One region of the Burkholderia sp. SR8 genome, then DNA from elsewhere that is predicted to be linked to it. Evidence: riboswitches for the same ligand, from Rfam matches in the RefSeq annotation. Region 1 holds a riboswitch; the other holds the start of a gene.
The links. Region 1 has a riboswitch for cobalamin ahead of cobG (precorrin-3B synthase). Riboswitches for the same ligand answer to the same signal wherever they lie in the genome.
Positions count from the first base shown of each region.

Region 2: it holds a riboswitch for cobalamin, as region 1 does, so the genes downstream of both, Q3A80_RS05640 (TonB-dependent receptor domain-containing protein) here and cobG (precorrin-3B synthase) in region 1, are expected to answer to the same signal.

Region 1 covers NZ_JAULUC010000007.1:83,130-89,189, forward strand. Annotated here, with positions in the region: gene Q3A80_RS11050 (cobalt-precorrin-6A reductase) at 1-571, opposite strand, end outside; gene Q3A80_RS11055 (cobalt-precorrin-5B (C(1))-methyltransferase) at 568-1,656, opposite strand; gene cbiE (precorrin-6y C5,15-methyltransferase (decarboxylating) subunit CbiE) at 1,656-2,891, opposite strand; cobalamin riboswitch at 3,096-3,284, shown strand; gene cobG (precorrin-3B synthase) at 3,392-4,765, shown strand; gene Q3A80_RS11070 (precorrin-8X methylmutase) at 4,758-5,384, shown strand; gene Q3A80_RS11075 (precorrin-2 C(20)-methyltransferase) at 5,381-6,060, shown strand, end outside.
Region 2 covers NZ_JAULUC010000003.1:314,191-320,250, reverse strand. Annotated here, with positions in the region: gene Q3A80_RS05660 (NADP-dependent oxidoreductase) at 1-265, opposite strand, end outside; gene Q3A80_RS05655 (Dabb family protein) at 346-978, opposite strand; gene Q3A80_RS05650 (hypothetical protein) at 968-1,312, opposite strand; gene Q3A80_RS05645 (AraC family transcriptional regulator ligand-binding domain-containing protein) at 1,483-2,523, shown strand; cobalamin riboswitch at 2,632-2,823, shown strand; gene Q3A80_RS05640 (TonB-dependent receptor domain-containing protein) at 3,175-5,103, shown strand; gene Q3A80_RS05635 (LysE/ArgO family amino acid transporter) at 5,162-5,800, opposite strand; gene Q3A80_RS05630 (Lrp/AsnC family transcriptional regulator) at 5,916-6,060, shown strand, end outside.

The sequences.
Region 1 (6,060 bases):
TGCTGACGACGACGTCGATACCGGCGAGCGCGAACAGCGCGCGTTCGCCGTCGAGCGTGAACGGCCCGCGCGCGGCAAGGACCTGCGCGCGCGCGTTGCCCGGATGCGGGTCGAGACAGCGCACGAGCCAGAACTGATGCGGCGGGATCGCGTCGAGATGCGCGAGCGGTTCGCGGCCGAGCGTGAACAGCGGCCGCCGGAACGGCGCGAGCGCGGCCTCGATGCCGGCCCAGTCGTCGACCATTCGCCAGTCGTCGCCGGGCTGAGGCGTCCACGGCGCGCGGCGCAGCGCCCACAGCGGCACGCCCGCGTCGTGCGCGGCGGCCGCGGCATTCGCGCTGATCTGCGCGGCATACGGATGCGTCGCGTCGATCACGAGGCCGATGCCGGCGCCACGCAGATACGCGGCGAGCCCCGCTGCTCCGCCGAATCCGCCGACGCGTACGTCGCAGCGCAAGTCGTCGGGCACCTTGCCGAGGCCCGCGAGGCTGTACACATGGTGCGGGCCGAGCGCACGCGCGATCTTCAGCGCGTCGCCGGTGCCGCCGAGCAACAGGATGCGCGCGCTCATCGTGCGCACCCGACGAAGCGGCCCTGCCGGTCGATCGCGAACATTTCGACCGCGACCGATGCCGGCACGATGTCGCGTGCGACCCGCAGCGCGTGCGCGCAGACGATGTCGCCGAGCGGCACGTTTTCCGCGAGCGCGAGCTTCAGCGCTTCCTGGCTGGTGTTCGCCGCGCGCATCGCGGCCTGCAGCGCATCGTTCGCGCCGGCCTCTGCCGCCCACTGCGCGAGCAGCTGCAGATCGATGCTCGAATGCCGGCTGTGCAGGTCGAGATGGCCGGCCGCGAGCTTGCTCAGCTTGCCGAAGCCGCCGCACATCGACACGCGTTCGATCGGCGCCCGGCGCAGATGCTTGAGCACCGCACCGGCGAAATCGCCCATTTCGATCAGCGCCATGTCGGGCAGGCCGTAGTGCGCGCGCATCGCATCCTCGCTCGCGTTGCCGGTGCACGCGGCGATGTGCGCGATGCCGTTCGCGCGCGCGACGTCGATGCCCTGGTGGATCGATGCGATATACGCGGAGCACGAGAACGGCCGCACGATGCCCGTCGTGCCGAGGATCGACAATCCGCCGACGATGCCGAGGCGCGGGTTCATCGTCTTCAGCGCGAGCGCCTCGCCGCCGTCGACGCCGATCGTTACTTCAAAGCCGCCTGCATAGCCGCATTCGGCCGCGAGCGCGTCGAGGTGCGCGGTCATCATCTGGCGCGGCACCGGATTGATCGCCGGTTCGCCGATCGCCAGCGTGAGCCCCGCGCGCGTGACCGTGCCGACCCCCGGCCCCGCATGAAAGCGCACGCCCGGCGCGGCGGCCAGCGCGACGCGCGCGAAGATCAGCGCGCCGTGCGTGACGTCCGGATCGTCGCCGGCATCCTTGATCGTGCCGGCCTCGGCGCCGTCGGCCGTGGCCCGGCAGAACTCGAGCCGCATCATCACGTGCTGCCCCTTCGGCAACACGATTTCGACCGCATCGTCCGCGTGCCCCGTCAGCAGCAGGCGCGCGGCCGCGAGCGACGTCGCGGTCGCGCAGCTACCGGTCGTGTAGCCGAAGCGCAGCGGCGCCGGCTGTTCGGGGGTTTCGTCGCGCATCACGCGGGTTCCGCGAGGTCCGTGCCGGTGGAATCGGGCTTGCGCACGTCGTACAGCGTGACGGGCAACGGCTGCCGCCACGTGTCGAAGCGGCCGAGCGGCTCGGCATGCGCGAGCGACACGCGCGTGAGCGTGCCGCCGTGCGCGTCGCGCCACGCGGCGAGTGCGAGCTCGCCCTGCAGCGTGACCGCATTCGCGACGAGCCGGCCGCCGGGTTTCAACGCCGACCAGCATGCGCCGAGCACGCCGGCCGCGGTCGCACCGCCGCCGATGAAGATCGCGTCGGGTGCAGCAAGGCCCGACAGTGCATCGGGTGCGCGCCCGGCGACGAGTTGCAGGCCCGGCACGCCGAGCGCGTCGCGGTTGTGCTCGATGAAGCGCTGGCGTTCCGCATGCGACTCGATCGCGATCGCCTGGCACGACGGATGCGCGCGCATCCATTCGATGCCGATCGAACCGCTGCCCGCGCCGACGTCCCACAGCAGTTCGCCGGGTGCGGGCGCGAGGCGCCCGAGCGTCAGCGCGCGCATGTCGCGCTTGGTGAGCTGGCCGTCGTGGCGGTATGCGTCGTCGGGCAGGCCGGGCGTCAGCGCGCGGCGCGGCGCATCGGGGCCGGCCTCGCAGTCGAGCGCGACGAGGTTCAGCGCGGCGGTTTCGTCGATGTTCCAGTCCTGCGCGAGACCGTCGATGCGCCGCTCGAGCGGGCCGCCGAGATGTTCGAACACGCTGATGCGGGTCGGGCCGAAGCCGCGTGCGGCGAGTTCGGCGGCGACCGTCGCCGGCGTGCGGCCGTCGGCGCTCAGCACGAACAGGCGCCGGCCCGGCAGCAGGTGGCGCGCGAGCGTCGCGAGCGGACGGCCGACGAGCGACACCGTGCCGACGTCCTGCAGCGCCCAGCCGAGCCGCGCGGCCGCCAGCGACAGCGACGACGGCGCGGGCAGCACGCGCCATTCGTCCGGAGAAAGCGCACGCGCGAGCGTCGCGCCGACGCCGAACAGCATCGGGTCGCCGCTCGCCAGCACGCACACGGGCGCGCCGCGGCGCGCGAGCAGGCCCGACAGCTCGAACGGCGACGGCCACGCTTCGCGCTCGGCGCGCAGCCGCGCGGGCAGCATGTCGAGATGCCGCTTCGCGCCGACGACCCGCGTCGCATCGAGCAGCGCACGCCGCGCGCTACGACCGAGCCCCGCGTAACCGTCGTCGCCGATGCCCACTACCGTCAGCCACGCCGTCATGCACCCTTCCCCATCGTCCGGTTCCATCGAGTCGCCGCGCGGCGGCCGTGAGGGCGCCGATGCGGCGGTCCGCATTGCGAAAGTCGGCATGGTACCGTGTTCCACCGCGCGTTTCATCTGCGGGGTTGCCGCCGCCGGGCCGTGTTCCGCTGCAAGCGCGGTGCCCGTCCTGCGGTCGCGAAGCGCCGGTGAAATCGGGTATCCTACGGCCGTTCGTTCGCCGGTGCCCTTCGGGGCCGAAGAGGGAACACAGGGCGCATCGCGCCGCTGTGGCTGCCCCCGCAACTGTAGACAGCGAGCCGATCTCCCCCTCACGCCACTGGTTTCACCGGGAAGGCCGGGAGCAGGCGTCGACCTGTCAGCCAGGAGACCTGCCGGCCTGAAAGTGCGTGCGTGCCAGTCGGCGTCGGGCGGGGTGTACCGATGCGTTGGCCGCGGCGCGACACTGTCCCGGTATCCCGTTGAGATCCGCCCCCGATTCGAATCCTGCCTCGCCTGTCGTGCGCCCGTCGGCTTGCCCGGGGCTCGTGCGCGTCGTCGCGGCCGCCGACGGCGGACTGTGCCGGATCAAGCTGCCCGGCGGCAGCGTCGACGCACGGCAGGCGCGCGCGATCGCCGAAGCGGCCCGCGCGTACGGTTCCGGTGCGATCGACGCGACCAACCGCGCGAATCTCCAGCTGCGCGGCATCCGCGACGGCGCGGCCGATGCGCTGGCCGACGCGTTGCTCGATGCGGGGCTCGGCCCGCGCCCGAGCGCCGATGGCGCTGCCGCCGTCACGAACGACAGCCGCGCCGCGCTCGCCGCGAGCGACGACGTCCGCAACCTGATGCTCAGCCCGCTCGCCGGGCGCGATCCCCACGCGCTGCTCGACAGCCGCGCACTCGCCACGCCGTTGCTCGACATGCTCGCGCGCGAGCCGCGCCGCGGTGAACTGTCGCCGAAATTCGCGATCCAGCTCGACGGCGGCGAATCCGTCGCGGCGCTCGATCATCCGCACGACATCTGGCTCGCCGCCTGGCGCCGCGGCGACGGCGCGCTGCGCATGGCCGCGGGCCTGGCCGGCTGCCCGCCCGTCGCGCCGGACGACCGCCCCGCTTCGCTGGACGTCGCGCCCGACCAGGCCGTCGCGCTCGTGCGCGCGTTGCTGCTCGCGTTCCTCGATCTGGCGCCGGCCGACGTCACGCGGATGCGTGCGCTGCTCGCGAGCGGCGCCGAACCGGCATTGCGCGCGCGCGCGCAGCATTACGCGCCCTTCCCGCTCGAAGCCGATCGCGCACTGGCCGGCTGGCGCCGGCCGCATGCCGACGCCGCGCTGCGCTTCGGCGCGCGAGCGTCGCGCGACGCGAACCGCTGCAGCGTCGGCGCGCAGTTCGTGCTCGGGCGGCTCGACGCGACGCAGCTGGAACGGCTCGCGGCCCTGGCCGAAGCCGATGGCGACGGCACGCTGACGATGACGCCGTGGCAAGGCGTGTTCGTGCACGGCGTGCGCCACGAACGCGCGGCTGCCGTGCTCGACGCGCTGGCGGCGCTCGGTCTCGTGTGCACGCCGTCCGATCCGCTCGCGGCGCTGGTCGCGTGCGCCGGCAGCGCGGGCTGCGCGAAGTCGCACGCCGATACGAAACGCGATGCGCTCGCGCTCGCCGCGCGCGTCGGCCATCCGCTCGACGTGCACGTGACCGGTTGCGAGCGCCACTGCGCGCTGCCGCATCCGGCGACGCACACGCTCGTCGCGGTCGCGCCCGCGCACTACGATCTTTACCGGCGCGACGCCGGCGCGGGCCTCGGCGCCCCGCTCGCGCGCCATCTGACGATTGACCAGGCCGCGGCCCGACTGACGGGCGCGCGGCACAGCCAGGACACCACCGATGCTTGACTACATTCGCGACGGGCAGGAAATCTACCGCCAGTCGTTCGCGACGATCCGCGCCGAGGCCGACCTGTCGCGGGTTCCGCCCGATCTCGAGAAACTCGCGGTGCGCGTGATCCATGCGTGCGGGATGGTCGATGTCGTGTACGACCTGCGCTTCTCGGCCGGCGCCGGCACGGCGGGCCGCACCGCGCTCGCGGCCGGCGCGCCGATCCTGTGCGACGCGAAGATGGTCGCCGAAGGCATCACGCGCGCGCGGCTGCCGGCCGGCAATCGCGTGATCTGCACGCTCGGCGAACCGGAAGTCCCCGATCTCGCGCGGCAACTCGGCAACACGCGTTCGGCCGCCGCGCTCGAACTGTGGCGCCCGCACCTGGCCGGCAGCGTCGTCGTGATCGGCAACGCGCCGACCGCGCTGTTCCACCTGCTCGACATGATCGACGCCGGCGCGCCGCGCCCCGCGCTGATCCTCGGCTTTCCGGTCGGCTTCATCGGTGCCGCGGAGTCGAAGGCGATGCTCGACGCCGACAGCCGCGGCGTGCCGTACGTCGCGCTGCTCGGCCGCCGCGGCGGCAGCGCGATGGCCGCCGCCGCCGTCAACGCACTCGCGACGGAGGCCGAATGAAAACCGTGCGCGGACGTCTGTTCGGGGTCGGCGTCGGCCCCGGCGATCCTGAACTGATGACGATCAAGGCGCTGCGGGTGCTGCAGGCGGCGCCGGTCGTCGCGTATTTCGTCGCGAAGGGCAAGAAAGGCAATGCGTACGGGATCGTCGAGGCGCACCTGGTCGATACGCAGACGCAACTGCCGCTCGTCTATCCGGTGACGACCGAGGCGCTGGCGCCGCCGCTCTGCTACGAGACGGTGATCGCCGACTTCTACGACACGGCCGCCGAGATCGTCGCGTCGCATCTCGATGCGGGGCGCGACGTCGCGGTGATCTGCGAAGGCGATCCGTTCTTCTACGGGTCGTACATGTATCTGCACGACCGCCTCGCGCCGCGCTACGACACCGAAGTGATCCCCGGCGTGTGTGCGATGCTCGGCAGCACGGCCGTGCTCGGCCAGCCACTCGTCTATCGGAACCAGAGCCTGTCGGTGCTGTCGGGCGTGCTGCCCGAGCACGAATTGCGCGCGCGGCTCGCGCAGGCCGACGCGGCCGTCGTGATGAAGCTCGGCCGCAACTTCGACAAGGTGCGGCGCGTGCTCGACGAGCTCGGGCTCGCGAAGCGCGCGCTGTACGTCGAACGCGCGACGATGGCGACGCAGCGCATCGTGCCGCTCGACGAAGTCGATCCGAT
Region 2 (6,060 bases), on a different contig from region 1:
CGAACACGCGCATCCCCGGTGCGAATCCGTCGACGCCGTCGCCGACCGCCTCGACCACCCCGGCCGCGTCGAAGCCGATCACGAACGGAAACGTCATCTGCATGAACGCGCCGAGATAGCCTTCGCGGCATTTCCAGTCGGCGGGATTCACGCCCGCGTACGCGACGCGAATCAGCACGTCGCCGGGGCCCGGCTTCGGCGTGGGAACGTCGGCCACGCGCAGCGCGTCGGAATGGCCGACGCGGTCGATCAGCAAGGCTCGCATTGCTTGTGTCTCCGGATGATTGGAAATCGGTTTGCACGCCGGCCGGGGCCGGTCGGCCGGCGCGCGTTACGCGTGACGCGTCACGCCGCCGTGTCGGCCAGCAGGCTCGATGCGAGCGGACAGAACGCGTGCGAAATCGCGTCGACGGTCCAGTCGGGGCTTTCGGCGTCGAAACGGCGGTCGACCCAGCCCCAGTGATACGGATGCAGCAGGTATTCGCCGAGCAGATCGCCGACGTGCGCGAACTCCTGCTGCCATACATGCGTCCACGCGCCGGGCGTCACGATCCGGCTCAACCGCCAGTTGCGGATGCCGGGCATGAACGCAGGCATGCGTAGCAGCTCGCGCTCGAGCTCGCGTACCTGCGCTTCGCTGGCCGTCGGCCGCACCCGCAGCATCAGCGTGCGCCACACGCCGTCGCGCAGCGCCGGCTCGCGCAGGCCGCCGCCGATCGCGTCACAGGCGGCGCCGTCGATCCGCACGACGCCCGGCACGCGCGCAAGCGCCGTGAAATCCGTCGCGCGGCCGGTCGCCCGTTCGTCGCGCAGCACGTCGAGCGTGTAATCGCCCGCGCCCCAGCAGCCTTCGAGATTGCGTGCGAGCGCCACGCGTGACACGCCGGGCAGCGCATGCGCGGCGTCGCGCAACGCACGTTCGAGCGCGGCGACAGCGCCGTTCGCCGAAACCTGGATCTGGGCCGTGTCATGCCGCATGGTCGGCCTCCATCGGTGCGGGCAGCGGCGTGTCGGCGCCGGTCATCACATGGCGGCGGCGGGCGTCGCACAACGCATCGACGGCGATCCAGAATGCGACCGCGTCGGCGTCGGTCAGCGCACGCATCCGGTAGTACGACGGCGCATCGGCAACCTGCCAGATCAGCCACAACGTGCTCGGCTGCCCCGGCACCGCGACGGGCGGCGACACCCAGCAGCCCGCAGCGGTCAGTCCGCGGGCGGCATGGCCCGGCAGATAGCGGTCGCGCAGCAGCGCGAGCACGTCGGGAATGCGCTCGGGCGCGACGGTGATTTCGTCTACGATCTGGATCATTTCGCGGGTCGTCTCCGAGGCTTCGTGGCGGAATGCGAAACCGGCCGCCTACGCCGTTCCGGCGAGGCCGGATGCGGCCGGCGTGGATAGCATTCTTGCGTGGCGGCGCGCGGCCAACCCCTACCGGCGCGCTCATCGGCCCCTGTCATCGCGTTCAAAACGGAACACACATGAAACAGCACGCAATGCCGGCCCGCGGGCGCGTACTACCGGGCCTCGGCGCCCGCCTGCTCGACGAGCTGACGCGCAGCGGCGCGCTGCCGGAGCAATCGCGCGGGACCTCGGCCGCGCCGTCGGCAATGCCGACGCGCGACGGCTTCGTCGCGCTGTATCGCGACGCGATCGAGCGGCTCGAGGCGCAGGTCGCGCGCGGCAACGGCCATCCGCCGATGCGCAAGCAGGAAGTCGACCTGATGTGCCGCTGCCTGCTCAGCTGCGCGACGCTCGCCGACGCGATCCGCTGCGCGGCCGAGTTCTGCGCGATGCTGACGCCGCGCGCCGGCGCGCTGTCGCTGACGGTGCGCGACGGGCAGGCGGCGTTCCGGATGGATTCGCTGCGCCGTACGCGCAGCCCGGCCGCATGCCTCGTCGACCTGACGGGCCTGTTCTGCTATCTGCAGCTGTTCGGCTGGTTGATCGGGCAGCCGCTGCGGCCGCACGACGTGTGGCTGGCCCATCCGCGCCGCGACGACGCGATGCCGCTGCTCGGGCTGTTCAACGCGCCGGTCGACGTGGGCCGCGCTACCTACGGCTTCGCGTTCGACGCGGCACGGCTCGATGCTCGCGTGGTGCGCCAGCCGGGCGAACTGGCCGCGTTCCTCGTCGATTTCCCGTTTCGTCTGATCGATGCGGCGCCGGCCGTCGTGTCGTGGACGCAGCAGGTGCGCGGCTTTCTCGACGCGGCGCTCGCGCGCGAGCAGGCGCTGCCCGCGCTCGCGGAGCTGGCCGCGTGGCTCGGCGTCAGCGCAGCGACGTTGCGGCGGCGGCTGGCCGCCGAACGCAGCGGCTATCACCTGTTGCGCGAGCAGTGCCTCGCCGACGTCGCGCGGCGCTGCCTGCGCGAATCCGACTGGCCGGTCGCGCGGATCGCCGCGCATCTGGGATTCGGCGGCGAGGAAGCATTTCGGCGCGCGTTCGTGCGGTGGACGGGCGTCGCGCCAAGCCGGTTCCGGCGCAACGGCGGTGGTGCCGCCCCGCTTCGTCCGACGTGAATCGGGGCCCGCATACGCAAAAGCACGGTTCCGGAAAGCGTCCCGCGAACACTGACGTTTTTTCGCACCGCGCGCTGCCGGGCAATTGACGCCCGCAAGCGCTCGCCATTACGCTTGCGCGCTGATGGTTCCCGGAGACGGGATCAAAAGGGAACGCAGGGAGGCCATGCCTCGAATCTGCGGCTGCCCCCGCAACTGTAAGCGGCGAATCCGCGCCACCGCATGCCACTGGGAGACCGGGAAGGCCGGCGCGCATAACGACCCGCGAGCCAGGAGACCTGCCATCGACCCGAGGTCCAAGCAGCCGCACCGGGCGGGGTGTCCCGGCGCGCCAGGCACCGCCTTTGGCGGGCGCCCCGTTGCATGGACGGCCCGACCTCAGGACCCTTCCGATGTCCGTACTTGCCGGATCCGCTTCCCCGCCGGAAGCATCGCGCCGCCACGCCGCCCGCATGCGCGGCCGGGCCGCGCCCGTGTGCCGCGCCGCGCCGCCGGCTGTGCCCGGCGAGTGCCGCACGTGCGACGACGACACGCGCCGCGCTCGCCCGCACTGCCCGGCCGCGCGATGACCCGCCCGACGAACCCGCACGGGCCGCACCGCGCCCCGCATACGCTCGCCGTACCCGCAACACGATCACGTTTCGCTGCCCCATGAACCTTCGCCACCTTCTCGCCACGTCCGCCGCCACGGCGCTGCTGTCCCCGCTCGCGCATGCCGCCGGCGACGCGGCGCTCGCGCAGCCGCCGCAGCCCGCGGACGCCACCGACCTGCCGACGATCACCGTGACCGACACGCGGCACCTGCCCGAGTCGTTCGACCAGCGCTATGCGACGACGCAGGTGCTCACGCGTGCCGATCTCGACCGCCTGTCGCCGAGCGACCCGAGCATCACGCAGGCGCTCGCGACGCTGCCGGGCGTGACCGTGTCGCAGAACGGCGGCCCGGGCTCGTCCGCGTCGGTCAGCATCCGCGGCTCGTCGGCCAGCCAGGTCGCGGCCTTCATCGACGGGATCCGGATCGGTTCGCCGACCACCGGCGTCGCGCCGTGGGCCGACCTGCCGACCGACGCGTTCGAGCGCGTCGAGGTGATTTCGGGGCCGGCCGCCGCCTCGTTCGGCGCGAACGCGATGGGCGGCGTCGTGCAGCTGTTCACGCGCCGCGCGGCCGGCCAGCCGAACCAGACCACCGTGTCGTTCGGCGGCGGCTCGAACAAGACCTTCGACACGCAGCTGCGCACGTCGGGCACCGTGCCGTCGACGGGGCCGCTCGCCGCCCTCGGCGGCCTCACGTACGCGCTCGGGCTGCACGACTACAACACGGCCGGCATCGATTCGACGCGGCCCGTGTTGCCGTACCACGAGAACGGCCGCAACCCGTATCACGCGCAGGACCTCGACGCGCGGCTCGGCTATGCGCGCGACAACTGGTCGATCTCGACGTTCGCGCTGTACCACCGCTCCGACCTGTCGTTCGACAACGCGGGCTTCGCGAACCGCGAGCTCGATCATCAACTGACGACCGGCATCGCGTTCCATCTCGACATCACGCCCGACACGCAATTCGACCAGTCGGTCGGTTATGCGAACGACCGTCAGTTCCTGTATGCGAACGATCCGGCCATCGCGACCGACCAGATCGACTCGCAGCGCATCAGCACGTCGACGTCGCTCACGCACCAGGAACATGGCTTCCACCTGTTCGGCCTGCCGCTGTCGGGCGAGACGAAGCTCGCGTACGACTTCACGCGCGAGCAGGCGTTCCTGCCGGTCGACGTGCCGGACGGCGTGCCGACCCGCAACGATTCCGCATTCTCGCTGCATCAGTCGGCCACGCTCGGCAGCGTGACGATGTTCGTCGCGGGCCGCCACGAGATCATCGCGGGCAAAGCCGTGAACACCGGCAACGCGGCACTGTCCTGGGCGATCACGCCGGCGTATGCGGCACGTGTGTCGTACGGCAACGCGTTCCGCCTGCCGTCGTTCAACGACCTCTACTACCCCGGTTACGGCAATCCGGACCTGAATCCCGAGCGCAGCAATACGGTCGAGGCCGCGCTCGACGCGAACACCGCGTACGGCACCTTCAGCGCCGCGATCTACGACACGCGCGTGAGCAACCTGATCGCGTACAACCCCGCGACGTTCTCGCCGGTCAACATCGGCCGCGCGCATATCCGCGGGATCGACCTGTCGTACAAGGGCACGATCGGCCGCTCGACGCCCGTCAGCGTCGCGATCGGGATTCTGAATCCACAGGACGAAACCAACGACGGCTGGCTGAACCGCCGGCCGCGGCAGACCGTCAGCGTGAACGTCGACCACACATGGGACGAGCTGAAGCTGCACGCGCTGAGCACCGGCGCGTCGTTGACCTACGGCGGCACGACGTTCGACGACCCGGCCAACGCGACCTATCTGCCGTCGTATCTGACCGTCAACCTGCGCGCGTCGTACCGGATCAACGCGCATCTGACGGTGTCCGCGTCGCTGTCGAACCTGTTCGACCGTCAGTACATGACCGCATACGGCTACAACACGCTCGGCCGCACCGCGTTCGGCAAGGTCAGCTACACGTTCTGACGCGCGCCGCCGGCCTATCGGCGCCCACGGTCGCGGGCGTCGATGCGTCACGTGCGCATCAGGCTCCGACCGCGCTGCGCACGCCGGCGACCATCTGGATCGCGCCGAACCCGGCAATCACGACGGCCGATACGCGCGACAACCGGTGCATGAACGTCAGCGACATCCTCGTGCGCAACGCGGCGCTCGCGCTGCTCAGGCACAGCCACCACATCGCGGAACCCAGAAACACGCCGGCGACCATCAACGCCACGGTCGGGCCCATCGCGCCGGCCTCCGTGCCCGCCAGCGGCCCGAGCGCCGCGAAGATACCGACGAACGACAGGATCGTCATCGGGTTCGACAGCGTGAGGCCGAACGTCGTCAGGAAATCGCGCAGCACGGTCGTGCGCGGCAAGCCGCCCGGTGGCGCGGAGGCCGCAGGCGCCTGCCGCGCGATGCTCGCGGCGAGCCACACGAGGAATGCGCCGCCGCCGATCTTCAGCGCGACGGTCAGCGCCGGAAACGCGGTGACGATACCGGCGACGCCCAGCGCGCCGAGCAGCCCGTAGAGCGCGTCCGCGCATGCGGCGCCGATGCCCGTCGCGAAGCCCGCCTGAAAACCGCGGCTCAGGCTGCGCTGGATGCACAGCATGCCGATCGGGCCGACCGGCACCGCGATCGACAATCCCATCACGACGGACTTGATGAACAACATGGCCGGCTCCTTGCGAGATGCGATGACTCGAACCGCCATCGTAGGGAAAGTCCGGCCGCCGCCGAAGCCGGTTTTTAAGGAAAAATGGCGGCTTCACCTTAAAAACTCCGCCGCGATGGACGAACTCGACTGGAAGATGCTTGCGCTGCTGCAGGCCAACGGCCGCATCAGCTACACGGAACTGGCGCGCCAGGTTCACCTGTCGGTGCCGGCGGTGACGGAGCGCGTGAAGCGCCTCGAATCGGCCGGCGTGATCGACG